Regions from separate parts of the Bacillus sp. AL-1R genome, predicted to be linked through region 2. Evidence: riboswitches for the same ligand, from Rfam matches in the RefSeq annotation. Region 2 holds a riboswitch; the other holds the start of a gene.
The links. Region 2 has a riboswitch for FMN ahead of ACSBO6_RS12625 (ECF transporter S component). Riboswitches for the same ligand answer to the same signal wherever they lie in the genome.
Positions count from the first base shown of each region.

Region 1 (10,273 bases), 2.0 Mb from region 2:
TTCACGTACAAAATCAGCATCTGCTTTACCTAATTTTTCATTAAGTATTTTCTCGATTTGTTTCTCATTTACTCGATTAATACCACTTGCTACGATTAGTACAGGACTATTTGAGCTTTCTAATCTGAATATAATAGACTTTGCTATTTGAGCCACTTCACAATTTAACGCATCAGCCGCTTCCTTAGCAGTTCTTGCACTATTTGGTAGTTCAATGACTTTATTTGAATAACCTAACTCAATGATTAAATCTTGTACGTTTTGTGCACTTTCTTTTAATGCTTCCACAATCATCACTTCCTCAAAAAATTGTTTTATTAATTATTCTAGAAACAAAGGTGCAATCCTTTTTTTTCGAATAGATTTACTACTTCCACCAAATAGAATTAGGATATTCGCCTTTACTAATATTAATTGTTTCACCAATTTTAGGTGTAGAATACTTTACTTCATGTTCTTTAGCAGCCTCCACAACTCTATTAATTGGTTCATTCCAGTCATGAAATGCTAATGTAAAAGCGCCAAAATGAATTGGTACAAGAACTTCACCTTTTACGTCAATAAAAGCTTTAATTGTTTCTTCAGGCAGCATATGGATGGCAGACCATCGTCTATCATATTGACCACATTCCATTAAAGCTAGATCGAACGGTCCATATTTTCCCCCTATTTCTTTGAAATGAGGTGCATAACCACTATCTCCACTAAAGTAAATTTTCGTATCCTCACCAATGATGACCCATGAACACCACAATGTATTGTTGCGATCAGTTAAGCTTCTTCCTGAAAAATGTCTTGCTGGCGTACAGGCTAATGTTAATTGATCAAATTTAAATTCATCCCACCAGTTATGTTCAGAAATACGCTCTATTGGTACCCCCCAGCTCATCAAGTGACTCCCTACACCAAGAGGAACAATAAATCGATCGACTTTATGTTTGATTTTTTTTATAGTACCGTAATCTAGATGGTCATAATGGTCATGCGATAATATGACAGCATCTATTTTTGGTAATTCATTGATCTCAATAGGTAAACCTCCACTATATCTTTTACCACCAAATTGCGGAAATGGGGTTGGTGCGTTCCCAAACATTGGATCAATTAAAATATTTTTTCCATCGATTCGAATAAATAAAGCTGAATGCCCAAACCAAGTAACTTTTGAGTCGTTATTTTTTGAATGGAAAAATGAAACATCGATTCTCTCCATAGGGATCCCAGCTTTAGGTGTACGGTTCGTATTTTTCTTAACAAAGTCTCTAAGCATTGAAATATTTGTTTTAAAATCCATACTCATACTCGTAGGAATTTGATTTATAAACTTACCATTTTTATAATGATCTAAGGCATTAAATGACTCCATTTTATCCTTTGAATATTTCTTCCCAAAATGAGGATATGTATTTAAAAATATTGTTACAATGATAACTAGCAATATAAAAATTAGAAAAAATAACATTTAATTTCCACCTCCAAACTAACTTTTACTAAAATTTACACTACCATATTTCTAGAAGATTAAACAAATATTCAGACGCTTTAATTTATAAAAAAACCTTTTTAGTAAAAAGAAAAGAGAGGTAAAATTCACCTCTCCTTAATCAGTTTCTTCTATTATATTTATACTTATATATTTATACTTAGTTTAAAGTTCTTAATAAATTAGCCATCTCAATTGCTGAAATACCAGCATCCCAACCTTTATTACCAGCTTTTGTACCAGCTCTTTCAATTGCTTGTTCAATATTTTCTGTTGTTAATACACCAAAAATGACAGGGATACCAGTTTGTAAAGTAATCGCAGCGACACCTTTTGCTACTTCATTACATACGTAATCGTAATGAGTAGTTGCCCCACGAATAACTGTTCCTAGTGTAATGATTGCATCGTATTTTTTTGAATCAGCAAGTTTTTTTGCTACTAACGGAATTTCAAATGCTCCAGGTACCCAAATAACATCAACATCTGATTCTTCTACACCGTGACGATAAAGAGCATCTTCTGCACCACCAAGTAGTTTTGATGTAATAAATTCATTAAAACGTCCAACGATTACCGCAACTTTAAGTCCAGATCCTACTAAATTTCCTTCGAATTTCATGATTATCTCTCCCTATTAATAGTTTAATAAATGTCCCATTTTTTCAATTTTTGTATATAAATATTTTTCGTTTTCACTTTTCATTTCTGCTTGTATCGGTACTCGATTATTTATTTGTAATCCATATGATTTTAATTCATCTATTTTAGCTGGATTGTTCGTTACAAGTTCGATATTCGTGATACCTAAATCTTTAATAATTTGGGCACTAATCGCGTAATCTCTTAAATCTGAATCAAATCCTAAGTTTAAATTTGCTTCAACAGTATCAAAGCCTTCTTCCTGTAACTTATATGCTCGTAACTTATTAAGTAAGCCAATCCCTCGGCCTTCTTGTCGCATATAAACAATGACACCTTTTCCTGCTTCTTCAATCATCGATAATGTTGATTGCAACTGAGGTCCGCAATCACAACGACATGAGCCAAATACATCTCCAGTTAAACATTCCGAATGAATACGGACAAGTACTGGTTCACCATCGTCAACTTTCCCTTTTACAATCGCAACATGCTCTTTACCATCGATCTCATTTGTATAACCAATCATCTTGAAATCACCGAAGTCAGTTGGTAATTTAATTTCAACTTCTCTTTTTACAAGTTGTTCAGTTTCTTGTCTATAATGAATTAAATCTTTAATTGTAATCATTTTTAAATTAAACTTTTTTGCGATTTGAATTAAATCCGGTACCCTTGCCATTGTCCCATCATCATTCATAATTTCACAGATGACACCAACTGCTTTTGATCCAGCCATTCGTGCTAAATCTACTGCTGCTTCCGTATGGCCCGGTCTCTCAACAACTCCTCCGTTTTTAGCGACTAGAGGAAACATATGTCCAGGTCTTCTAAAATCTGATCCAGTTGATTCATCATTTAACATTTGTAAAACTGTATGTGAACGTTCAAATGCCGAGATACCAGTAGTAGAATCGATATGATCAATACTCACAGTAAAGGCAGTTCCATGAGAATCTGTATTTTTTGTTACCATATCATGTAAATCTAGTCTTTTGGCAATCTCTTCAGAAACAGGCGCACAAATTAATCCGCGACCATGTGTTGCCATAAAGTTGATATTTTCTGGAGTTGCAAATTCTCCGATAACAACAAAATCTCCTTCATTCTCTCTATCTTCATCATCACAAACGATAATAATTTTCCCATTTTTCAAGTCTTCAATTGCTTCTTCTATTTTAGAGAACATGATCTTACTCCTTTATATATAGCCATTTTCAGATAAAAATGAAGTTGTTATTGCCGTACTCTTTTTCGTCTCACTCATACCGAGCATTTTTTCGACATACTTACCTAATAAATCAAACTCAAGATTTACAATGTCGCCAACTTTTTTACTGCCTAAAATCGTATGTGAACGAGTATGAGGAATTAAAGAAATCGTTACAATATCAGTTTCAACTTCAAATATTGTTAAACTTGTACCATCAATCGTTATACTACCTTTTTGAAGGCAATATTTAGCAAACTGACTTGGAATACTAATTTTATAAATTACTGCATTTTCCATTGCTTTAACTGATACGATTTTACCTGTTCCATCAATATGACCCGATACAATATGACCACCAAACCTTCCATTTGCAGCCATTGCTCGCTCTAAATTTACTTTTTGGCTAGAACCCAATGAGCTTAGATTGGATGCTTGAAATGTTTCAGGCATAACATCAACAGAAAATTCATTTTTAGTAAAATCTGTAACGGTTAAACAAACTCCATTTACGGAGATGCTATCCCCTAGATGAACATCCTCTAAAATGGTTGATGCACCAATTGTTAGCACTAAAGTTTTACCCTTTTTTACGATATTTTTTACTGTTCCTATTTCTTCAACGATTCCAGTAAACAAGTTATTTCACCTCATTTCGAAAAAGCCCGATAAATAATTTTGTAGACCCATCTCTAATTTCATAAATAGTTGATCCACCTTATCACACCTTCTAATTCAAATTAATTTGAAAAAGTGAAAAGCCCCTTAGAAAACTCCTAAGGGGCGATAGATGTTTAAGAAAGGAAGCATACTTAAATAAACGCTTATACAATATGAGCTATTAAACGACAATATTGTAGCACGTCTATTGTTGTACATTTAAATTATGCACAACGAACTAAGCCTATACGGATATTATTTTTTGAAAACAAACATACCGTATATGCACTCCATCCTTCTCCCATCCAGACTATACTGTCGGCTCTAGATTCTAACTAGATCAGCAACATATAAAAAATCTATATGAAGCTCACGGGCTTAGTATATAAATATACAACACCGCCGGTTGGGAATTTCACCCGACCCCGAAGGACACTAATTATCAAATTTGGTTTCATTATAACTAGCAATTATTTGATTGTAAAGAATTTAAGATTCTATTTTCTTTTAAACGAATTGAAAGAAAAACAAAATTAATGTTAAAAGCCTTATAAAATATGGAAAATTTCACACTCTATTTAGTTAAGAATTTTATTATTTTACTAAATAAATAATCATGCTTTGTTACAACTAATACAAAATTGTATAAATATTTATTTTAAAGTAATTAGAGAAAAATGATTGTATAACCAATATAGAAAGTAAAACTTACGGAATCCTGAATTTGTTTTTTCACTAGTATAAAATTAGTTTTTATCATTTCTTTACAATAGGAATAAAATGCTCCTAGAACACTTGAAAATTAGATTATTAAAGCATTGTCCTTTATATCAGAATTAGAAATAAATAAACCTGATTACTACAAAACAATACTTGATTTTTTAACAATAGGTCCATTTTGCACTCCAAAAAAGCAATAATTAAATAGAAATAAATAGTTTCGTCATATATCAAATTGCAAAAATGTTGTGAAATTTTAGTGTAAGGATTCTTCCAAACAAATAATAAATATGCACTACAAGGAATTATTATAAAAAGTTAGTTTAAAAGAAGAAACTTCATTTTTATAGAAGTTTCCATTATTCATTTCCAACTTGTAAAATTTTTTCATGTTGTTTTGATTCCCTTTTTTGTAGCCAAATGAAATACACTGAAACGAATATAATTAATACTAGAATGACTGGTGAGGAAAATAAGAGTATACCTAAAAAGCAAATTGCTAGAATAAATGAACCAATTTTAAAAAATATGGAATCAAATAATCGCAAGCATGCCAATACTCCTAGTAAAGCGTTGCATAAGAAGAATGCATTTGCAATTGCTACAAGTGTTTGAATACTTAGGAAGTCATTAAAATAAAGGAAAAATACAATTATGTGAATAGAAAACAAACTAAGTAAAGATCGAGTTGCTACATTATTTTTATTTTTAAAAGATAGCCATGAAGGTAATAAACCGTTTTTAGCTTGATCGGCAATTAGTCTTGAGACTGCTCCTATTACTAGGAGAACCGTACTAATACAAAGTGCAATTGTAATTGATGAAATAATTGGAGTTGACCAACTTCCAAATAAACTACGAAGTAACGGTGCTAATGATTGATCCATCATATTTCCATTTTTAGAATGAATCCACTGAAAAGCAAAGGCAACCGTTAAACTTACTATTGCTATAATCGAGAAACTTAACACAACTGCTTTAGGAATTGTTCGTTCAGGAGTTTTTACTTCTAATGAATAACTTCCGATGACCTCCCACCCGATTAACGCCCAAAATAATAATAGTAAACTTTCTCCAAAATCAGAAACGGTAATTGGATTCGATAAAGTAAAGCTCCCATTAACTGTAAATAATGTATGAATACTGCCAACGATCAGTGTCACTACAATGAAACTAGACATAAAAAAGGCAAATTTTCCAACATCAGCAATGCTTCTAGTTAAAATGATATAAACAAAACAAAGTATTCCTAAAGCTAGCCACTTTTCATTAAAGAAACTTTGATTCGTCAGTAGTTGTAAGTAATGCCCTGCTGTACCTGCAACTGCAATTGGTCCAAAACAAACTGCAAGTAAAAAGAAAATAGCTGAGAGGTTTTTTATTTGTGTACCAAAAGCACGTTCAACAGCCAATGGTACTCCAGAATCTCCTGGAATAAGCAGACTAAGCTTACCAAACATTAGTGCAAATATTAAACTTAAACCAAGCATAATAACCCATGCAAAAATAGCATAATTACCAGCAACCACATACACTGCAGGTGGTAAAATGATAATTCCCGAACCTAAAATAGGTCCAATCATTAACCCACTGAGCAAAAGAAAACCAATTTTTCGATTCCCCACAAAGATCCCTCCAATTGTAATTGAAACAAATTGTCATCTCGTATATTTTAATTATATGAACCGAATTCTCATCGGTAAAATGAATAGTTACGATATAAACCATCGGTAAATCCGATACTTAGGAGGCTATAATGGAAATCCGTCATTTAATTACGTTTAAATCGATAGTGGATATGGGCGGGTTCTCAAAAGCTGCGGTCCATCTCGGATATGCACAATCTACAGTTACTGCACATATACAAGCGCTTGAGCATGAATTAGGAGTGCCTTTATTTGACCGCTTAGGTAAAAAAGTTTATCTGACTGAAGTCGGTGAAAACTTTTTAGTTCACGCCATTGAAATGATTCAACTCTATTCAAAAGCAAAAGATGTATTCCAAATGGAAAATGAAGAGGTAACCACATTAAAAATTGGCGCCCCGGAATCTTTAACAATCTATCGTCTTCCACAGATCATCCAAGCTTTTCGTTTAGAAAATCCAAAAGTAAATATTATGATGAAATCTGGTTCATGTTGGGAATTGCAAGATGAATTACGTCGAGGTGATTTGGATATTGGCTTTTTCCTACAGGCACCATTAACAGATTCTGATTTGTATACAGAAACACTAATAGAAGAACCACTTGTCATTTTGCTACCTCCATCTTCTGATACTAGGACACTTTCATCGTTTACACTAAATGCAAATGAAAATATCATTCTCACAGAACAAGGCAGTTATCGTGATTATTTTGAGGCATTCCTAAGAAGTAAAGGAATCGCAACTGAGTCCGGAATGGAATTTTGGAGTGTTGAGGCAATTAAACAATGTGTTATGTGTGGACTTGGAATATCCATCCTCCCACTCGTAACAGTTCAAAATGAAATGAAGCAACAAAAACTAAAAGTCATCAATTGGGATACAAATTTAGGGAGTGTATCTACGATTATGTCTTGGCATAAAAACAGATGGCAATCACGTGCTGCTAGAAAATTTATGGAAGTTGTTAGAGAACAATCACATTTATGGAATCAGTCGATCAAAAGCTAGTTTCTCTTTGGAAATAGATGCTCATGGTAAAGTACGAACAATTTGTTATTTTTTTGACTATGGCCACATTTTGAGACTATATTTGGACTTCACTATCCCTCAACCATAAAAAAAAGCTAGTTCCTCACTAGCTTTTTTTTATACGGTCTGCCGTTCAATTAACTTAAACGCAATTTCTTCTTGTGTAACATCAGAATTAATCGCTTGAATAAAAAGTTTCTTACCCACTTCCCTTAATGGAATTTCGACTGTAGTTAACTTCATTACTTTTGCAATTGGTTGATTATCGAACCCGATTATTGCTAAATCACGAGGAATAACTATTCCATGTTCATTACAACAAGTTTGCACACCAGCAGCTACTTGATCACTAGTTACTAACAAAGCTGTTGGTCTCTCTTTTAAATTTAACAAAGATTGGACAACTCTTTCACCATCTTCGAAATAATAACAATTATCAAATACGAAGTCGCTAATTATTGACTCATTATATTTCTTATGAAAATCAATATAGGCAGTCTCTCTTTGCTTACTATTCATGCCTGTTCTTCGGCCAATGCAATAACCGATTTTTCGATGACCCTTTTTATATAAGTATTCTAATGCAATCATGAAGCTATTGTAATGATCGATAAAGGTTGAAGAAATCCCTGTATTTCTCGTATCTTCAAATAAAATGATCTGTCCATATTGCTTATACGCTTCAATCATTTCAATTGAACAAATTCTAGAACAGATAATGAGTGAGTCTATTTGTTTATGCTGTAGCATCTCTAATGCTTCTATCTCTCTTTTCTCCTCGTAATTTGATTGAAATAGTACGAGCTTATAATTATTTTTTATCGCCTCATTTGCAATCCCATCAATTAGCAAGCCAAAGTACGGATGGTGCGAGAACGGAATGACTACTCCAATTAAATTCGTTTTACCTTTACTTAAATTGACTGCATTTTGATTTCGTTGGTAATTGGTTTGCTCAATTGCATTTAAGACTGCTTTTCTTTTTTCCTCACTAACATATGGTTCATCATTTAAAACTCGTGAGACTGTTGTAACCGAAACGCCGGCAATCCTCGCAATTTCTTTAATATTAGACATTTTCTCACCTTTTCTAAACTTTTTCTTGCTCTGAAACTAGTTCCATACTTTACTCTGTTCTCATAATAAAAAGGAGGTATGAATATGCAATTACTTTTTGGCTTATTTTGTTTACTATTTATGTGTAGTTCAATCTTATTTTTCGCTTACTTAGCTATCATACAACAAGAAAAGAAACGAGTTAAGAAATGACTACAAAATTAATTATGCTCCAATAATCTTCCTCTTTGCCCTATTTTACATATTCCGCAATAAAAGCACTTATTTTCTATGAATACTCTAACTTTACTATGTGAATAATAAAATAGGTTAGTTATTAAAGGAGGTAATATGATGGATACCGAAAGAGCATTGGAAATCGTAGCAGCACCTGGTATGATTAATGTAACATGCGATGGAGTACCGGTTTATATTCAGCATGTTAATAAAAATGAAGGTACAGCAAGAATTTATCCTCTAGATCAACCACAAAATGATAAAGAAGTATCATTAAGTCACTTAAAAGAACATTAAATGATAAAAAAGACTCAAAAATAAACCTCCATTAAGGAGGTTTATTTTATTTTTGAAGAAAAAACACAAAAACATAATTATTTGGACTGATTACAAATGAAACCAAAGAATTTATGATTATTTAAGAGAATAATTATTACTTTTGGCACAGCCTCTATTTATTTCAATTTAACCTAACCACTGGGTACTCAGTAATATGTCGAATTTACTACATATTTTTTAAAAAATTGAAAAAAAAGTCGAAAAATTCTTTGAATATTTCAATAAGTGTGTTATCATAAAAATCACTTAAGAGACAATCTATAATATTACTTCGGAGCTAATTGTCAGAATTTTCTATTTTTTAAGGTAAAATTAGAAAATAATTAACTTTTTAAATAGAAAATTAAAAAATTACTAAAAATAGGATTAGAGGAGGCTCATATGAATTTATTTCGAAAAAAATCAGTTACCAGTAGTTCGCCTAGTTCACTTAAACAAGTTCTAGGAGCGTTTGATCTTACAATGTTAGGTATCGGTGCCATCATCGGTACAGGTATATTCGTATTAACTGGCGTAGCAGCAGCTGATTACGCCGGTCCAGCACTTATTCTTTCTTTTATTATCGCAGGTTTAGCTTGTACATTCGCTGCACTTTGTTACTCTGAATTTGCATCAATGATTCCAGAGGCTGGTAGCGCTTACACTTATAGTTATGTTGCTTTTGGTGAAGTCATCGCATGGATATTAGGTTGGGATATGGTATTAGAGTATGGACTTGCATCTTCAGCAGTTGCAAGTGGATGGTCTGGATACTTCCAAAGTTTATTACACGGTTTTGGAGTAAATCTTCCAACAGCTTTAACAAGTGCATTTGATCCCTCTAAACATACTATTATTGATTTACCGGCAGTAATCATTGTTTTACTTGTAACGTTTATTCTTACTAGAGGTGTTCGAGAGTCAGCAAAACTTAACACGATCATGGTAATTGTAAAATTAGCAGTAGTTGCACTTTTCATCGTAGTAGGTGTTTGGTACGTTGAACCACATAACTGGACTCCATTTATGCCAATGGGCTTCCATGGAGTAACAGCTGGTGCTGCTGTAGTAGTATTTGCTTACTTTGGATTTGACGCAGTATCAACCGCAGCTGAGGAAGTTAAAAACCCTCAACGCAACTTACCAATCGGTATTATCTCTGCTTTAACAATTTGTACAATCTTATATATTGTCGTTTCATTAATTCTTACTGGTATCGTACCGTTTGATCAATTAGGTGTTAAAGACCCTGTTGCTTTTGCACTAGCAT
Region 1 is NZ_CP197469.1:716,097-726,369, reverse strand. Features, by position in the region: gene ACSBO6_RS03445 (YbaK/EbsC family protein) at 1-294, opposite strand, end outside; gene ACSBO6_RS03440 (MBL fold metallo-hydrolase) at 368-1,366, opposite strand; gene ribH (6,7-dimethyl-8-ribityllumazine synthase) at 1,644-2,105, opposite strand; gene ACSBO6_RS03430 (bifunctional 3,4-dihydroxy-2-butanone-4-phosphate synthase/GTP cyclohydrolase II) at 2,121-3,314, opposite strand; gene ribE (riboflavin synthase) at 3,327-3,974, opposite strand; FMN riboswitch at 4,285-4,432, opposite strand; gene ACSBO6_RS03420 (APC family permease) at 5,075-6,340, opposite strand; gene ACSBO6_RS03415 (LysR family transcriptional regulator) at 6,472-7,371, shown strand; gene ACSBO6_RS03410 (LacI family DNA-binding transcriptional regulator) at 7,510-8,469, opposite strand; gene ACSBO6_RS03405 (H-type small acid-soluble spore protein) at 8,803-8,982, shown strand; gene bcaP (branched-chain amino acid transporter BcaP) at 9,406-10,273, shown strand, end outside.
Region 1: it holds a riboswitch for FMN, as region 2 does, so the genes downstream of both, ribE (riboflavin synthase) here and ACSBO6_RS12625 (ECF transporter S component) in region 2, are expected to answer to the same signal.

Region 2 (10,273 bases):
GCGGTTGTAAAAGATAGTATCCCTTTTAAAACAACAGAGAAAATGGTTGAAGAACTTGAAACATTAATCGATGAATATATGGAAGTAACTCCCCCATTACAGCGTTTTATTTTACCTGGTGGGTCAAAACCTGCTGCAATCATTCATCAAGCAAGAGCGGTAACAAGACGTGCAGAGAGAACGGTTGTAACATTAATGAAGCAAGAAAACATACATCTTCCAGTATTTTTATATTTAAATCGATTATCTGATTATTTCTTTGCGCTTGCTAGGGTAATCAATACTCGTTTAAATATTAAGGATGTTGAATACGAAAGAGGAGCAATCGTATTTCGAACTGATAAAAAATAAAATAAGAAAAATAGCGATTGAATAGTTGAATTTTTCTAATCAATTGCTATTTTTTTTGTATAAATACTTTTTTTCAATCATAGAATGATTGAGTGTAAGTTTTAGTAAATGTACTTAGTGGTATATACATTTTCGGTTTCTAATACTTCTTAAGCGAAATACATAAAAAGAGTTAAAGATTGAAATGGGTGATACGTCTACTCTAATTTTTTTATGTATGATCAGTAGACAGTTCACCGGTATATGGCTGATAACACACTTCCACATTTCTTTAGGTAGGAGGCAAATAATGTTTGATTTTCTTAGGAGATGTTTGTTGATTGTCGTTTTTGTTTTAACGATTGGACTTTTATTTATTGGAGGAAATCGAGATAATTTAAAGGATCTAATAGAAGTGAAAAATTTTCATGAATTAAAAATAGTTTCAAACCCTTAGTGTTTTTTATGAACTTCCTTTTTAAATGTAATTTACTACTTATTTTAGTAAAGGACATTTATATGCGAAGTTCTATTTTTGTTTTAAGGAGAAAGAATAGTAAAGATCCAATTCTCAGAAAATATAAATAAACATATTAAAATATGCAAAAGGAATTGATTATACAGTATTTGTTAAATGATAAAGTATAGAGCAGTCTTTACAATAGGGATGATTCGATAGTAAGTTTTTGTCAAGAAAACATAAGTAATGACGTTAAATGAATAGGAAGAGATTTTTATTTACAAACTGTATTTAATTTAGTAACATTAAACTGTAATTTAATAAACGATCTATCTTCGGGGCGGGGTGAAATTCCCCACCGGCGGTAATTAAGCATTGCTTATAAGCCCGCGAGCCTGATTTTTTGGGCAGGATCTAGTGCGATTCTAGAGCCGACAGTATAGTCTGGATGGGAGAAGATGGAGGTTCGCAAGTTCAAAAAATTCATCTTTTTGAACGCTTATTTGGCGTGCTGAAAATTCTCCCCTATTCTAAAAAAAATAGGGGATTTTATTTGCATAATTTTATACTGTTTTTTCATTTTAAATTTGGACTTTTTATAATATGTGCAAATAATAACGCTACTTAAGCGAACCTTTCATTTTTCTTGATAAGATCGGGAAAAAGGAGAGAGGTATTATGCAACAACGCAACAAAGTAAATAAAATGGTAGTAGTGGCAATGCTCAGCAGTATTTCGTATCTTTTGATGATGCTGGATTTTCCACTTCCTGCATTCCCAGTATGGCTTCAAATTGACTTCAGTGAGGTTCCGGCTTTAATAGGCGCAATTGTTTTTGGACCGGTAGCTGGAATTGGCGTAGAGTTAATCAAAAACATACTTCATTACGTTATTAATGGTAGTATGACTGGTGTACCAATAGGGGAATTTGCTAATTTTTGTGCAGGAGTATTATACATTTTACCTGCGACATATTTCTTTAGAAAATATCGTTCAGTAAAAGGCTTAACTTTTGGATTAATCATTGGTACTGTAGTGATGACGGGAATTTTAAGCTTATTAAATTATTTTGTGTTCTTACCTGCATATGCACATTTCATGAATTTTAACCTGCCAAATGAAGTAATTGTCACTTCAATCATGCCATTTAATGCAATTAAAGGTCTGTTAATTATGATCTTATTCTTAGTGATTTACCCTAAATTAAAGGTTTGGTTAACTCAAAGAATGAATGTCCACAATGTATAAATAAATGAAAGTGTCTACTAAATTTCGGTAGACACTTTTTGTTTTTTGTATCGTTAGAAATGCATTTGTAAAGTGAAAAAGGTATCAAAGTTTTAAAAATAAAAAAAGCGACGAAATAACTTCCGCCGCAGTTTTTACTATTCGAATTTTAAAGCGTCGCCATCGAATGCTTCGTCAGCAACTTTGATTGAGTCTGTTGGGCATCCTTCAAATGCATCCATCATGTCATCAAGTAATACGTCTGGAATTTCAACGATTCCTTGGTTATCATCTAGAGTAACGTATGCAATCCCTTCATCATCATAGTCATAGATATCAGGTGCAGCAGCGCCACATGCGCCACATGCGATACAAGTGTCTTTATCAACGATTGTATATTTTGCCATTGTATTGACCTCCCAAATTATTCCCTGTTTTTATTACAGATACTATTTTTGTAATGTACCTGTAAACATTTTAAAACGGTTTCCAAAACTTTTCAATATAATTGTACAAGGTTTTGAAAAAAACGAGAAATGATGAAATTTCAAATAAAATAAATAATGATTTTTATTTGTTTAAAATGGTTTGGATATTGATACATATGATAAGCTAGAAGAAATAACAACTAGTTAGAAAAAATACACAAATATTTTTAAACTACTAATAATAATTCGAAAAAATATTCAAATATATTAATGGAATAAATTTATTTGAGAGGTTTATAATGTCTAAACTATCAATTTTGGAAGAAATCATCCTTTTTTTACTTCATCGGTATAATGGTGAACGAACGATCCAAGGTATATTGTATTTATTAAAAGGTAAACAAAGTGCTCAGATTATACAAGATTCTCATTTTTATCATGTCACATCATTTTTCGGACTTTTTCATTTCCTTACCCATCAAAATATGCAAGAAATTATAAATGGGTTAGAGGTTAAAGGGTACATAGGTCAAACTGAAAATAAAAATATTTATTTGTTAAATAAAAATGGTCAAGCATATTTAGCAAATCAAAAATTACAGTTTATGGAATTTACACATATAAATGGTCTAAGGTTTTCGAGTATTCAAAAGATTTTTTGGAAAAGGTTTTCATTATTTTTTCAAACAGTTTCCAATTTGAATATGAAATTAAACTATTTTAGAGCAGTTATTCAAGATCAAGACATACAAGAATGGGTAAAAAATGAGATTCTTAATTATAATGGGAATAAAGACGAATTAGTTAAGCAATTTTACAATGAATTACATACAATTTTAGAAAATTTAAGTGACGAAGATGCATTATTATTTGTGAAACGATTGTCTGGTGCTAATTCTTATGGCATGACGTTTGAACAGATTGCATCTGAACACAAAGTAGCTGTTGAAAAAATTTATCTCAACTCGATTAATACTTTGCATCATATCATCACTATTTTGGTCGAAGGGAACAATCATTATCCTTTATTAAGTAAATTTGTTAAAGGAGATAAACGTACTAATATTACGAATACTTCAATCGAAACGAAGCGATTATTTAAAGAAGGTAAAACCATTCAAGAAATAGCAGCGATTCGTAATTTAAAAATTAGTACAATCGAGGATCATATAGTGGAGTGTGTATTAAGTGATAAATTATTTCCAATTCATCAATTTATTTCGACAAAACAATTTACTTTAATAAAAAATAAAATAATTGAACTTAATACAAGGAAATTAAAAATTATTAAAGAAGCTTTATTAAATGAGGTAACTTATTTTCAAATTCGTATTACTCTTGCAAGAATGGGTGATTTATATGGACCTAAATAAAGTGCTATACGAAAAATTCGGTTATTCAAGTTTTCGTAATAGCCAAAAAGAAATTATTAATGATTTGATAAACTCAAAAGATGTTTTAGCGATGCTTCCTACAGGTGGAGGGAAGTCACTATTATATCAATTAACAGGGCTACTGTTACCTGGTGTTGTAGTAATCGTTTCACCTTTACTTTCACTTATGGAGGATCAAGTAGAACAGATTAAATCATTCGGAGATAAACGAGTTATTGCACTAAATAGCTTTAGAAGTTTTGAGCAAAAAAAATATTTATTTAATCATATTAGTAGCTATAAGTTTATTTTTGTTTCGCCTGAAATGTTACAAAATCAATTTTTAATTCAAAAGCTTTCTGCGTCTAAAATCTCATTATTTGTGGTTGATGAAGCCCATTGTATATCACAGTGGGGCCATGATTTTAGGCCAGAATATAAAACGCTAGGGGAAATAAAGCGGAAATTAAATAATCCTACGGTTTTAGCTTTAACCGCTACAGCTAGCAAAAATGTGCGGGACGAAATAATCGAAATACTACAGTTAAAAGATGTTCAACAATATATCAATTCAGTAAATAGAGAGAACATAGCAATTCAAGTTGAAAAAGTAGATTCGGAAATAGAAAAGCTCTACTTATTAACTAATCATCTTTCTAAATTAACAGGTCCAGGCATCGTTTATTGTGGTACTAGAGCTACTTGTGAGAAAATTTCACATACTTTAAGTGAAAAGTTAAATTGTAAAGTTGCTTATTATCATGGTGGAATGGAACAAGAACAAAGAATTTTAATTCAACAACAATTTATTCAAAATCAAATTGATATCATAGTTTGTACAAGTGCTTTTGGTATGGGAATTAATAAACCTAATGTAAGATTTGTAATTCATTACCAGTATCCGTCAAACATTGAGAATTATCTTCAAGAAATTGGACGTGCTGGACGAGATGGAAAGCCAAGTATAGCAATTCTAATTGTATGTGAAAACGATCATGAGTTACCACTAAGGTTGATTGATGACGAAATCCTTACTATGAATCAAGTTGAATCTTTTCTATCGTACGTAAAAAGATTAGAAGAAGATCCGATTAAATTAACTGAAACACTTGTGTCTAATTGGAAAGCGGTTTTTCAATTTAGTGAAGTACAGTGGACAACACTTCATTCTAAAATGGTTAAATATAATGTAATTGTAGAAGAACATTTGTATTTCGAAAAAATAAATGATCGCTTATTAGAATCGATCAAAGAGTTAATTTCAGAGAGAAAAAAGGTGAAATATTTAAAACTTAAAGCGATGATTGATTTTCTATCTTCATCTACATGTTATCGAGAAAAATATCTTCTCCTATTTGATGAAATGTTAATAAATAGACCAAGAAATTGCTGTAACATTTGTGGTATTTCGTTTGATGAGTATTGTTCAACTAATCATGAGAAATATGAAAATCATAACGTACTTACATGGGGACAAGAATTAAGAAATAAATTGGGGCTGTGAGGAATCTATATGGAAAGCGAATTAAACCGTCAAGAAATTCCAGTTAACTATTTGAAGAAAAGCGTGTATGGCACACAGTTAATCATTTTAGTGATCGCTATTTTATGTATTGTTTTTTTTATTGGTACAGAAAAATTTTTGGATGATTTACATTTATTAAAAAGCTATAAAACCTATTTATTTGGATTCGGTGCTGGATTTTCACTCGTATTATTTAATATTTTATTAAATTATGCAATTCCAGAGCGTTTATTGGATGATGGTGGATTTAATAAAAGATTCTTTACGTCACTCTCAGTTCCTGAAATGACAATACTTTGTATTTTAATCGCATTATCAGAAGAATTATTTTTTCGAGGATTTATTCAAGCTAAATTTGGATTAATTATTGCATCCGTTGTGTTTGCTTTAGTTCATTTTCGATATGTGAAAAAACCGATTTTACTTACGATTGTATTAATTGAAAGTTTTTTCTTAGGTTACTTATATTTGAAAACAAATAATCTTGTTATTGTATTTATTGCACATTTTATATTAGATTATGTTTTAGGATTGTATATGAAATTAAGTTTGGAAAGTGAAGACAAAGAATGAATAATGAGCTTAAGACTAATCGTATCGCTGACTTAAGTCGAATGAAAAAAAATAAGAAATTTAAAAATAAAAAAATAAATGAAGATCATAAAGCAGTTGATTTGTTAAATTTGCCACCAAGAAGTGAAACGATGAAAATAAAAGAGGATCTACGTAGACCTTGGTGGAAAATAAAGTATCCTTTAATTACTGCTTTAGTCATAATCTTTATCATGTTACCTTTTGGAGTAGTTAAGTTTGTACATAGTAAATACGATAAAATATTTACTGAAAAAGGAAGTTTAATCATACCTTCAAATAAATTTGAAAAAGTTGAATTAGCTGCGAGTAACAATGTTAAAAAGCAAAAAAAGAAGGAAACTCAGAATAAAGCTTCAACCAAAAAAGAGATTAATAATGGCGTAAAACTTCAAGCTGATTCAAGTGCAACTATTGGAGTTAAAGTGATTAATCACGAAGTCAAAAGAGGTGAAACTTTATTTACGATTTCAATGAAATATTATGGTAATCGTGATGGCGAAGAAATTATTCAAGATGCAAATCATTTAAATGGGATTGAAGTAACGCCTGGTCAGATTCTAAAAATCCCATTAAATGTCGATGTGGTTAAATAAGGTTAAGAAATCTATAGAGGCAATGAAAAATGAAATTCGAAATCATACGAAAATAGACTATTCGAACCGATTAAACTTTATTTCACTTAAAAGACTTATGCCCATTTTGTATCAATGGCCATAAGTTTTTTCGTTGTTTAAAATTTTTCAATTCCTACTAGTTTTTGTATAATAAAAAAAAGCACTTTGAACTGTAGCAACAAAATATGTAAAAATTGATTTATTTGAATGAAGTATAATTTGAGATTTCTAGCAGACATTGCTTTGTTTTATAACAAGGGGGAAATGAACATAAAAATAATATCATTGATCGGAATTGTAGTAATTGTAGCACTTATTTTATTAATTAATCGAAAAAGTAAGTTAGAAATTATACATAGAAAAATTAATATAAAACATGTAGATGATTCTTTAGAATCAATTCAGCTTATTTGGATTCCAAATATAGGCGATCTATTTTATAAATTGACAGAGATTGAAAAAATTTGCAATCATAATACGATCATTCTTTTAAGCGGTTATTCGAAAAAGAAGTCAAAAAAATATAAAGGTGAAAATATTCACTATTTATCCTCTATGGCTCCAGTCTATTTTTTGTGGAATGATCATGATTATAGTGGCAACTATAGAGATCTAAATGCATTATTACTAGATTGTAAAGTTACAATTTTAGAAAATAAAAGTGCTTCATTTGAGACTGAAAATGGTACTAAGTTTTCAATTGTTGGTTTAGATGATGTGAAAACAAAGAGAGATCATTTAGACTATGCACTTGAAGAGCGATATGGAGATGATTTTAGTATTTTAGCAAGTTATACTGAGGTCATGGATAGTAATAGTAGTAATTTTGAAAGTATTCAAGTTTATCTGTTTGAAAGAAGTCAATTAAATGGAAATCGAAATCAGAAAACGGTATATTTGGAGCTATATAACAATAAAGGAATTCGCAAACAAAACACAATTACAGTATTAAATTTTGAAGTTATGAACTAAGTGTTTCTTGTTTACATGCAGGAGGAAAGAAAATTGGCCCAAATAGGAAAGTACAATATTAAAGCAATTTCTAACATTGTTGGGATATTACCTGGCACTTTAAGAGCTTGGGAACGAAGATATAATATCATTAGTCCTGTACGAAATGATGCTGGCCATCGATTATATACAGAGGAACATGTTTTTATTTTAAAATGGCTCGTTCAAAAAGTGAATGAAGGGTTTACAATTGGACAAGCAATTAACTTATATGAAGCAAAAGAACATAAATCGTCTAATGACAGCTCTCTTACTGAAAATCTACAATCTGATGCACTAGTAAATCGAATTGTTTCTTCATTATTATCTTTTGAAGAAAGTGAAGCTCATAATTATGTGAATGAAGCTTTTAGTCTTTTTTCTGTTGATAAAGTATTATTTAAAATTATTTCGAAGGTTTTCATACTAATAGGTGATAAATGTCGTAATGGTGAAATTACTAGTGCCCATGAACATTTTGCAACATCTTTTTTAAGAACAAGATTAGGGATGATCTATCAAAACTTACCTAACAATAAACATTTGCCGAAGTTAATTGCAGTTTGTGGACCAGAAGAAAAGCACGAACTAGGCTTATTAATTTTTACGATTTATTTAAGAAGAATCGGTTTTCAAGTGATTTATTTAGGCGCATCGATTGATTCAAATGATGTAGAACAAGTAATAAATGAAGTAAAACCAGCTGGATTTATCATGACGTGTACGTTAAGAGAAAATTTAAAGAAAACAATTGATCTTGCCATTACTATTAAAAAAATAAAACCTGATATCATTATTGGAATTGGTGGTCATGCAGTTTCAACTTGTGAAAGCCCGATTATGGATTCCATACAGGAATTTTATATTGGGAGTCAACAATCGAACTGGGATGAATGGTTAAAGCAGAATTTTAATTATAAATGAATTTTGACTTTAGAATCACCAAAATTAGATAAAAACATAAACTGTACTATGGTAAATGCAGCAAGGAGGCTAGTTCATGAGGTTGGAACGGTTGAACTACAATAAAATAAAAGTTTTTCTTACATCTGATGATTTATCTGAACGTGGTCTGACAAAAGAAGACTTATGGTACAATGCACCAAAAGTTCAACAGCTTTTTCAAGATATGATGCATGAAGCTAGCGTAGAACTAGGTTTCGAAGTAGATGGAAAAGTATCCGTTGAAGTTTTCTCTCTTCAAGCTCAAGGAATGGTTGTAATTGTCACAAAATCCGATGAAATTGAAGAAGAGGAAGATGAGTTTCAAGACGACTTTATCTCGATGGAAGTAATCCTAGATGAAAGTGAACATATATTGTACGAGTTTTCTACATTAGATGATCTAATCCTACTTTCTGAAAAATTGGTTTCATGTGATGCTTTAGGTGGAAGATTATTCTCTTTTGAAAATACGTTTTACTTAAAGTTCGAGGAGAATGAAATAGGAAGACTAGATCGTGAAACATTTTATGCGATTTTAGCTGAATATGGCAATCCTTCCACTAGAACAATTTACCGTATTATTGAATATGGTAAAGAACTTATATCAGAAAATGCTATTGAACAACTGCATTTTTATTTCGTTAAAAATAAAGCCTCTCAGTAATTTTTTACGAGAGGTTTTACTTTTGTAAATTTTTTATAAATATATTGTATTTCTTCGAATTCTTTCCTTTTCAAATTTTGGAAATAGGAGTATAATGACCATAGAAAACGCTTACATTAAACGAATATTATATTTTGTTTTCTATGTGTTTATAACTTTCAAAATGGGATGGAAAGTTGTATACTAATTTCAGAATGAATGAATCTTTTCATCGTTCAAATTTCTAGGGGGTTTACAATGGTTGCCGAGAAATCTACAGAGAAAAATAGCAACACTGAAGAACATTTAGATGTACTAGCGCCTACACAAGTAGTTATTAAAGAAGCGTTAGAAAAATTAGGATATTCAAATGAAATGTATGAACTATTAAAAGAACCAGTTCGTATGATGACTGTAAAAATTCCAGTTCGCATGGATGATGGACAAGTGAAAATTTTCACTGGTTACAGAGCTCAACATAATGATGCGGTAGGACCAACTAAAGGTGGTATCCGTTTCCATCCAAATGTAACAGAAAATGAAGTTAAAGCCCTTTCAATCTGGATGAGCTTAAAATGTGGAATTGTAGATTTACCATATGGTGGAGGTAAAGGTGGAATTATTTGTGATCCACGTGATATGTCATTCCGTGAGTTAGAAAGACTTAGCCGCGGTTATGTTCGTGCAATTAGCCAAATCGTAGGACCAACTAAAGATATTCCAGCTCCAGACGTATTTACAAATTCACAAATTATGGCTTGGATGATGGATGAATATTCTAGAATCGATGAATTTAACTCACCTGGTTTTATTACTGGTAAACCATTAGTATTAGGTGGATCTCACGGACGTGAAACAGCTACTGCAAAAGGTGTAACAATCGTAATACGTGAGGCAGCAAAACGTAAAGGCATTAACTTAGAAGGTGCACGAGTTGTTATCCAAGGATTTGGTAATGCAGGTAGCTTCTTAGCGAAATTTATGCATGATGCAGGCGCAAAAGTTATTGGTATTTCTGATGCTTATGGTGCACTTCATGATCCAAACGGCTTAGACATTGATTATTTATTAGATCGTAGAGATAGCTTTGGTACAATTACTAAACTATTTAATAATACAATTTCAAATAAAGAATTATTAGAGT
Region 2 is NZ_CP197469.1:2,671,097-2,681,369, reverse strand. Features, by position in the region: gene ACSBO6_RS12635 (cob(I)yrinic acid a,c-diamide adenosyltransferase) at 1-351, shown strand, start outside; gene ACSBO6_RS12630 (hypothetical protein) at 641-787, shown strand; FMN riboswitch at 1,118-1,254, shown strand; gene ACSBO6_RS12625 (ECF transporter S component) at 1,469-2,038, shown strand; gene ACSBO6_RS12620 (ferredoxin) at 2,176-2,424, opposite strand; gene ACSBO6_RS12615 (YpbB family protein) at 2,745-3,818, shown strand; gene ACSBO6_RS12610 (RecQ family ATP-dependent DNA helicase) at 3,805-5,322, shown strand; gene ACSBO6_RS12605 (CPBP family intramembrane glutamic endopeptidase) at 5,332-5,916, shown strand; gene ACSBO6_RS12600 (LysM peptidoglycan-binding domain-containing protein) at 5,913-6,530, shown strand; gene ACSBO6_RS12595 (metallophosphoesterase family protein) at 6,816-7,523, shown strand; gene ACSBO6_RS12590 (MerR family transcriptional regulator) at 7,557-8,465, shown strand; gene ACSBO6_RS12585 (genetic competence negative regulator) at 8,542-9,150, shown strand; gene ACSBO6_RS12580 (Glu/Leu/Phe/Val family dehydrogenase) at 9,388-10,273, shown strand, end outside.